2 regions of the Brucella sp. NBRC 12953 genome follow, and region 1 is predicted to be linked to the other one. Evidence: riboswitches for the same ligand, from Rfam matches in the RefSeq annotation. Region 1 holds a riboswitch; the other holds the start of a gene.

Region 1 (4,511 bases):
AAAGGATGAGATGTCGCGCGAAATTATCCAAATCTATGAATGCGGTATTTCAAGCCCCGAAAAGATCGCCGAGCTGATGCTTCAGATTGAGAGCGTTAAGCCTAAGCCTTATGCGGAACAGTTCTTTCCACAGGACTTCGATCTTCCAGCGAAGCGTGCCTGACACAGTTCGCAAAAAATATCAGCGCAAAAACACAGAAATCATTTTCACCTCGGCCCGTTTAAGTATTTCGTAAACTTTGGATTCAGCTTTTGGCGGTAATCTTTGGTTAGCAAATAGCTCGGGAGGAGCGTTGCGGGTGTTGGTTGATGGCATTTCTGCAACCAGTTTTGGTTTGGCTGTAGAGCGCCTGAGTTTTGTGTACGGGTATCATGCGTTTTTCGGTTGTGTCAGCAATTGCCCTTGCCTGCACCGCTTTGGCGGGTTGCACGTCTAGTTCCGGCATCGACAGTATCATGCCGCAGCCATCTGCAGAGCTGACCAGCTCGGTTGTCAGGCCTTCTGCACCTTTGACAGAAATGGCGAGAGCCCCGCAATCAATGCCATCCGCACCACAGGAAGAAGTTCTTGCCTGGGCTGGTCCGGTTCCTGATGCGGGCCCATTTAAAAACGAGCCGCCTGCACCATTGACGCAGCGTCCAGAGCAGCGTGTGGTGGCTCCAATCTCGGTTCCGAAGCCGGAAGTCGCGGCTTACCCACCTGTTCGCCTTGATCGGCAAACGCGCAATAAGGTCTATAGCCAGCGCTTCCGCGATGCGAAGCCGATCAACTTCGGTAGTGTTTCGCCACGCAGGCATGCAGTGCATGGTGTAGATGTTTCGCGTTGGCAGGGAGACATTGACTGGGCAACGTTGCGACAGAACGGTGCGAATTTTGCCTATATCAAAGCGACCGATGGCGGCGATCATCTCGATCCAATGTTCCGCAAGAACTGGCGTGATGCCAAGGCTGCAGGCTTGAAGCGTGGTGCGTATCACTTCTTCTATTGGTGCCGCGTAGCCAGTCAGCAGGCTGATTGGTTCATTCGCAACGTGCCGGTTGATCCAGATGCGCTGCCGCCGGTTATCGACGTTGAATGGAACGGCGACTCGTCGTGCAAGCGTCGTCCATCGCCTGCTCAGGTGCGTGAAAAGATGCAGGTTTTCATGGATGCGCTTGAGCGCCATTATGGCAAGCGTCCGGTTATCTACACCGCACCAGATTTTTACGATGATAATTTGAAGGGTGCGTTTACCGATTATCCGTTCTGGCTGCGTGCTGTTGCGCAACATCCATCCAAAGTCTATCCGGGTCGTCGCTGGGTCTTCTGGCAGTATTCCGGCTCAGGATTGTCGCAGGGCGTGAACGGCAAGATCGATCTGAATGTCTTCCACGGAAGTGAAGACCAGTGGCACCAGTGGATCGGACGTTTCGCGAGCTGATTTCTGGGGTCGAAATTGAGAGAGCGCTAATCTGATAAGTTAGATTAGCGCTTTAATATTCTGTTTTATATTGATTTATAGATGCTCAGTAAGCTCAATCAGGCTTGCCGATCTTTGCCAGATCATATGGCGTCGATTGATACATCTCATTGATCCAGTTCCCGAAAAGTAGATGTGCATGGCCTCGCCAGCAGTTCTGTGGTTTGCGGCTTGCATCGTCGCTTGGGAAATAGTTGGCTGGCACGGGTGTATCTGGTTGCAGCTGGATATCCCGGAAATATTCATCAGCAAGCGACGTCGTATCGTATTCGACGTGATTGAACATATGAAGTGCGCGGTGCTTCGGGTCTTCCAGCAAGCAAAGACCGCTTTCAGGGCTATCGACGAGAACCTTCAGATTGCTATCTACCGGGATGTCGTCTTTGCGCACTTCCGTCCAACGAGAAACAGGAATTGCAAAGTCGTCTGAAAATCCGCGCAGGTAAGGCGATGCTGGAGCAAGGTTTTGTTGGCTGTAAACACCTGACGCTTTACCGGGCAGGTCATATTTGCTCATGCCATGGAAATGATGCACAGCCGCCTGTGCCGCCCAGCAGATATTGAGCGACCGATGAACATGGGTCTGTGTCCAGTCGAAGACACGCTGCATTTCGTCCCAATATGTGACTTCTTCAAACGGCATACGCTCGACTGGCGCACCGGTAATCACAAAGCCGTCGAAACGTTCGTCCCGCACCTCTTCCCAAGGTCGATAGAAAGAAAGCATGTGATCTGCAGGCGTATGGCGCGCTACGTGATTGGTGATGCGAACAAGCGTCAATTCCAGCTGCAATGGAGTTGAACCCAGAAGACGCGCAATCTGCGTCTCTGTCGTGACCTTGTTTGGCATGAGATTGAGAAGGCCGATTTTCAGCGGCCTGATATCCTGACGGATAGCATCTGCCTCACGCATGACCATAACGCCCTCGGCTTCGAGAACACTGGTTGCGGGCAGATCGTCAGGAATTTTAATAGGCATGTCGCGTCAGTCCTTCGTTATGTGAGAGCGGACGCGTGTGGCTTGATCCGTATATTTGCCGGTTGGCCACATCCTTCCATTTTAGGAAGTACCACCTTGCCCGGAAAGGCAGGTTGGCGTTGGGCGTCGCCCCAACTCTTGATGTGACGCTACTTCTACTCAAACTCCTGCGTCCTGGCAATAGTGTTTGAATGCTTGTAACTCGGCTGTGATGGAATTTTATTCTAACAATTTAACGCGCAAAGTTGCTCCGGTTTAAAGAGCGTCTCCAAGACGAAAAGAACTGTCTTTTACATGCGCGGAACAAGCCGTCGCATTACGCGTTTTTCTTTTATCCGCCTGGTATGGTAAACTGTTGGTAAAAGGGAGGGAAAAATGAGCAACATTATATTTTGGATGGCGCTTGTCATTCTGCCGGTTCTGGCCGGAACTGCTTTCGCTTACCTTCGTCACATGCATCATGGTGATGATTTCTAAGCGGTAATTCAGATTGCGCCTGAAAGCTTCGAATGTTGGAACATTGATCCGATTGGATCAGATCGGAGCTCTAGGCATCTGTTTAACGCGCATCTCTGTCAGAAAACTGTTTCACACTTTTCGGGATGCGCGTTGATGACGTGGCTTACTAACTGTCTTGACGAAATAGATTGATATCAACATTACTAAGTAATGCCAGATAGTCGCGCCGTTCCGTTTGAAACCACGCTTCTTGTGCGTGATACCTGTCTTTGTTTGCATGTTCAGCGTGCAGCCCGTGCGCTTGCCCGTTATTTTGACGAGGAACTTCGCCCTTCTGGTCTCAATAATGGTCAGTTTTCGCTTCTAATGGCATTAAATCGCCCCAGCCCGCCGCCTATGAAGCCGGTGGCGGAACTGTTGGCCATGGATCAAACCACCCTCACCGCAGCATTGAAGCCTTTGCAGCGCAATGGCTGGGTGGAGATTGTCGTAAATCCCGACGATCGCCGCCAACGCCTTCTTTTGCTTACATCTGAAGGACAAACGGTTCTTGCATCAGCTGTTCCTATTTGGACATCGGCTCATGCAAAACTCGAAAGCACGTTCTCCGGCAATAATCTTGAATTATTTCGTCAAGAATTAATGTCACTTTGCCGTTAGGCTCTTTACCATCTGCCTGATAACGTTAGTTTGCGAAGTGCAACTATCGTACGAAAAGCGTGACTCGGGTTCACGCCAACCTCAGGTGGTATAACTTCAATGAACGGACCGGATACCCCCCATATCCTCGTGGTTGGTGCAGGCTTCGGAGGCCTGCAATTAATTCATGATCTCAAAGGTGCCAATGTTCGCATAACCCTTGTCGATCAACGCAATCATCATCTTTTTCAGCCGCTGCTTTATCAAGTTGCAACAACGATCCTCGCTACATCGGAAATAGCCTGGCCAATTCGCCATCTTTTCCGTGATCGTAAGGAAGTGACGACATTGCTCGGCACTGTCGTGGGCGTCGACGCATCCGCAAAACAGGTGCGGCTGGAAGACGGCACAAAGATTAATTATGACACGCTCGTCTTGGCCACTGGCGCACGGCACGCCTATTTCGGCAATGATCAATGGGAAAAGCTGGCACCCGGTCTTAAGGCGTTGGAGGACGCTACGACCATTCGCCGCCGCTTGCTTCTGGCTTTTGAACGCGCAGAGCGCGAAACAGATCCAGAGAGACGGCAGGCACTGCTTACTTTCTCGGTAGTTGGTGGGGGACCAACTGGGGTGGAGCTGGCAGGCATTATCGCAGAGCTGGCCAAGCAGACAATGTGGCCTGAGTTCCGCAATATCGATACGCGTGAGGCGCGTGTGCTGCTTGTAGAGGCAGGGCCACGCATTCTGGCTGCATTTCCAGAAGACTTATCGACTTACGCACAAAATGCTCTTCAGAAGATCGGCGTAGAAGTGCGTCTCGGCGTACCTGTCAAGGAGATCACGGAAGATGGCGTGACCGTTGGCGAAGAGTTTATTCCCTGCAAAACCGCTATCTGGGCTGCTGGTGTCGCCGCATCGCCTGCAGCTTCATGGCTCGGAGCGGAAAGCGATCGTGCAGGCCGCGTTCGCG
Region 2 (4,511 bases), on a different contig from region 1:
AACCTGGCAGTTTCGCCGCGGAAAATAGGTCGTCGGCGCAGGATTCGCAAGTAAGCTCATAAATTCAGCGTTCTTTGCGATAATCGCGTGGCGGCTTCTGCTTCTGGCGCACAAACGAGCGGTTCATGCTACGCGTATCCGTAAAGCCGCTGGCGACTGCCACTTCCAGCAACGATAGCCCGGTTTCAGACAGCAGCTCCCGCGCCTTTTTAACGCGCAATTCTTCACGCACCTCAAAAGCCGTGCGCCCCACCGCCATGCGAAAACCGCGCTCCATCTGACGCACCGATATGCCCAGCTTGCGCGCAACATCGATCATCGGAACTGGCTCTTCCAGCGTTTCCTCAAAAATGCGGATCGCCTTACGGATCATCGGTGAACGCACACCATTAAAACTCAACGCCGGCTGTTCCGAGCGCACGAGCTCATAGGGGATCATAAGGATCGACGCGCTTTTACGTGCCAACTCCTCGGAGATTTCATTCTGGATGATCGAAAGTGAAAGCGATGCCGCGCCCAGGCCACCCGCACAGGTATAGTGCCGTCCGCTGCGATGAAAAAGGCTTGTCGTATCAGCGGTATGGCCATCGAAAAGATCGAGAAAATCATCACGATGGAACCAGCTGACACAACAGTTTCGGTCATCAAGCAAGCCGCCCTCAGCCAGCAGAAAGGCTGCTGTGCAAAGGCCCACAACGGTCTTGCCACGCTTATTGGCACGTTTGATAAGGTCAATCAAAGCCTGTTGACGCGGGCGGTACTGCGCAAGCAAACCGCCGACAACTGCCACATAATCGCACTCATCCAGCTCACCGATGGGTGCTGTCGGTTCAATCACCATACCGGAACTGGATGTGACCGGATCGCCCGACAATGTGCAGATTTTCCAGGCACACCGGATCTGGCGGCTTTTATCACGATCATCGGCTGCAAGGCGAAATGGGTCGAGAAACAGGCTGAGGGCCGTCAGCGTAAAACCGGGCAACGCAACGATGCCCACGGACAGACGGCGCGATGGCACATCCGTTATGATTTCCCGAACCTCATCCTTCCCATTTCTCACCTAAGCAGTCCTCCACCACATCCCACTTTATACGAACGGGATCAGGAAGAACGCAATCACCTGAAATGCTTGGAGAGCTTAAGTTGCTGCGCCTGATAGTTCGATCCCAGATCGAGGCCATAGAGCGCTTTCGGGCGATTCAACATATGCTCATAAACAAGACGGCCGACAATCTGGCCATGTTCGAGAATGAACGGGACTTCATGACTGCGCACTTCCAGAACCGCACGGCTTCCCGTTCCACCAGCAGCGGTGTGACCGAAGCCCGGATCAAAGAAGCCTGCATAATGCACACGGAATTCACCGACCAGCGGGTCGAAAGGCGTCATTTCCGCTGCGAAAAGCGGCGGCACATGCACCGCTTCGCGCGAAACGAGGATATAGAATTCATCCGGGTCGAGCACCAGTTCACGCGACCCACGATCATAGATCGGCTCCCAGAAGTCGAGAACGTCATTGGCAGCTCGCTTATCGACATCGACAACAGCTGTGTGATGCTTTCCGCGATAGCCGATCAGCTTGTCTTTATCACCCGACAGATCAACTGACAGCGCGATGCCGCCGCCAGAGATATTTGGCTGTTCTGCAGCCACCAACGTTTCGTTCTGATGCAATGTTGCAAGTTCTGCTTCAGTGAGCTGGGCACGTCCCTGACGGAAACGGATTTGCGACAGGCGCGAGCCAGTGCGTGCAACAATCGGGAAAGTACGTGGGCTGACTTCGAGATAAAGCGGGCCATTATAGCCAGCAGGCACCTTGTCGAACTCCTGCGCACCATCGGCGATAACGCGGGTGAAAATATCAAGGCGGCCCGTCGAGCTTTTCGGGTTAGCGGAAGCAGACAATTCCGGCGAAAGCGACAAGCTTTCAAGCAATGGCACGATATAGACGCAGCCGGTTTCAAGCACCGCGCCTGCGGTCAAATCGATCTCGTGAAGCTTGAGACGTTCCAGCTTGTCGATAACCGGCGTTCCCGGACCGGGCATGAAGGATGCGCGCACACGATAGGCTTTCACACCCAATCGCAGGTCAAGACTTGCAGGCTGAATCTGATCGGCATCCAATGGACGCGCAGATTTGAGCAAACCGCTTTCAAACAGCGCGGCAATATCCGCATCTGCCAGAATTCCTGCTTCCCTCTGTGTCATACCACTGAACTCCGTGAATTACTTAAAATTGGTCTAAGACCATTGACCGCTCTAAGCACCGATGCCAACCCTCAAAGCCCTTGGTTTCGGGGTTTTCCGCAGGAATCAGAGGCCAAGCACCTTTCACCGGCAGCTCTTTTCCTGAAAACTGACCTTCCAAGCATTGACGACCCTGCCCAAGAGGCATAAGGAAAAAGTGTTCCGTGGTGATTTGGCCGGCCGGCTTGCAGCCACGTTAAAGAATTCGCTAAAATAAGGCCGCGGTTCGTTACCGGCCTTTTGCGTGTTCGCGAGGCCGGTTTTTTATTGGGCGCCGAGGCATTTCCAGGCCCCGGCCGACCAGCTTTCGACAGGTTGGAAAAAAATGACGAATAAGACTACCCGTAAGTTACGCCCGGCAACTCAGCTCGTTCATGCAGGATCGCTGCGTTCGGGCTTTGCAGAGTTGTCCGAAGCCCTCTATCTGACGCAGGGCTTTCTTTACCCGACGGCAGAAGCCGCTGAAGCGCGATTCACAGGCGAAGACCCGGGGTTCATCTATTCGCGTTATGCCAACCCAACCACAGACATGTTTGAAAAGCGCATGTGTGCGCTTGAAGGTGCCGAAGATGCGCGCGCCTTCACCTCCGGTATGGCGGCGGTCGCCGCCTCCATTCTCTGTCAGGTACAGGCTGGAGAACACGTCATCTGCGCACGCGCCGTCTTTGGGTCGTCGCGTTACATTATTGAAACGCTGCTGCCGCGCTATGGCGTTGAGTTTTCGATCATCGACGGCTCAAAGATTGAAAACTGGAAAGCAGCTGTTCGTCCGAACACCAAAGTGATGTTGCTCGAAAGCCCGTCGAACCCGACGCTCGAAGTGATCGACATTGCTGCTGTCGCAGACATTGCCAACGAAATCGGCGCAAAGCTGATCGTCGACAACGTGTTTGCAACGCCGCTTTACCAGAAGCCACTGGAACTCGGCGCGCATATCGTCGTCTATTCGACCACCAAGCATATTGATGGTCAGGGCCGTTGTCTTGGCGGGATCATTCTTTCCGATCAGGAGTGGACTGAAGAAGTTCTCCAGCCTTACTTCCGTCATACCGGTCCGGGTATGAGCCCATTTAATGCATGGATCATGCTCAAAGGCCTCGAAACGCTCGGTGTTCGCGTGCGTCAGCAGACACAGTCGGCTGCAGCCGTTGCCGATGCGCTTGCCGGTCAGGCAGGTGTGAAACAGGTCATTTATCCCGGCCGCGCTGACCACCCACAAGCCGATATCATCGCCAAGCAGATGACTGGCGGCTCGACGCTGATTGCGCTGGAACTCGAAGGCGGCAAGGAAGCTGCGTTCAAGTTTGAAAATGCGCTGCAGGTCTTCAGCATTTCCAACAATCTGGGCGATGCAAAGAGCATCATCACTCATCCCGCCACAACTACGCATCAGAGCCTCACGGACGAAGCCCGCGCGGAACTCGGTATTTCTGACGGTATGTTGCGTATCTCCGTCGGTCTCGAAGATCAGGATGATCTGGTTGAGGATGTGCTGGAAGCGCTAGCTGCCACTCGATAACAAAAATCGACTAATTTTGCAGCTTTCGACCGCAAAACGATGCATAAACGACGCAATTGCCGGAACATTTCGGCAATTGCGCTGCATTTGTCGGCATCAACTCGTTGACCTCCCGCGCAACTTTAGCGATAGGTGAGACAAGTAGACTTGATGCGATTCAAAGGCGGGTGCGTATGTACAAAGCGGTAACGCGGGGTATCGAAGTAACGGCTGAACCGTTTTATCTCGAAGACCAGTCCGAGCCAGAAGACAACCGCTATGTCTGGGGCTACCGGATCACAATCGCCAACAATTCATCTCAGACTGTACAGTTGCGCTCGCGTTACTGGCAGATCACAGACGGCAATGGCCATATTGAAGAAGTACAGGGCGCAGGCGTTATCGGCGAACAGCCGACGCTTAATCCCGGCGACTCTTATCAATACTCTTCAGGCTGCCCCTTGAGCACGACATCCGGTGTCATGGTTGGGCGATATCAAATGCAGGCTTCCGACGGGAATGCCTTTGAAGTCGATATTCCGGCTTTCTCGCTGGATATTCCAGAAGCCCGCCGCACGCTGAATTAAAAAAGGCGCTTCTCTTGAAGCGCCTTTTTCATTCGTCACATATCCCGAAAACCGCGTCGCGCTTTTTCGGGATGCGCTTATTTATTTCGCAAACTGTGCAGGATCAAACTCATAGGTTTTGGAGCAGAATTCGCACGTAACCGAAATCTTGCCATCCTCGACGCTATCGTGAATTT

The links. A riboswitch is a leader RNA that binds a small molecule or an ion and turns the genes downstream of it on or off. The one in region 1 is predicted to bind S-adenosylmethionine.
Region 2: it holds a riboswitch for S-adenosylmethionine, as region 1 does, so the genes downstream of both, ABWV94_RS04435 (O-succinylhomoserine sulfhydrylase) here and ABWV94_RS16420 (homoserine O-succinyltransferase) in region 1, are expected to answer to the same signal.

Annotation. Positions count from the first base shown of each region.
Region 1 covers NZ_BAABSV010000006.1:311,598-316,108, reverse strand. Annotated here, with positions in the region: gene ABWV94_RS16430 (hypothetical protein) at 1-163, shown strand, start outside; gene ABWV94_RS16425 (GH25 family lysozyme) at 373-1,422, shown strand; gene ABWV94_RS16420 (homoserine O-succinyltransferase) at 1,517-2,440, opposite strand; SAM-I-IV-variant riboswitch at 2,482-2,590, opposite strand; gene ABWV94_RS16415 (MarR family winged helix-turn-helix transcriptional regulator) at 3,110-3,559, shown strand; gene ABWV94_RS16410 (NAD(P)/FAD-dependent oxidoreductase) at 3,659-4,511, shown strand, end outside.
Region 2 covers NZ_BAABSV010000002.1:100,285-104,795, forward strand. Annotated here, with positions in the region: gene ABWV94_RS04425 (GlxA family transcriptional regulator) at 65-1,063, opposite strand; gene ABWV94_RS04430 (2'-deoxycytidine 5'-triphosphate deaminase) at 1,120-2,211, opposite strand; SAM riboswitch at 2,405-2,485, shown strand; gene ABWV94_RS04435 (O-succinylhomoserine sulfhydrylase) at 2,576-3,769, shown strand; gene apaG (Co2+/Mg2+ efflux facilitator ApaG/CorD) at 3,943-4,335, shown strand; gene ABWV94_RS04445 (Hsp33 family molecular chaperone) at 4,417-4,511, opposite strand, start outside.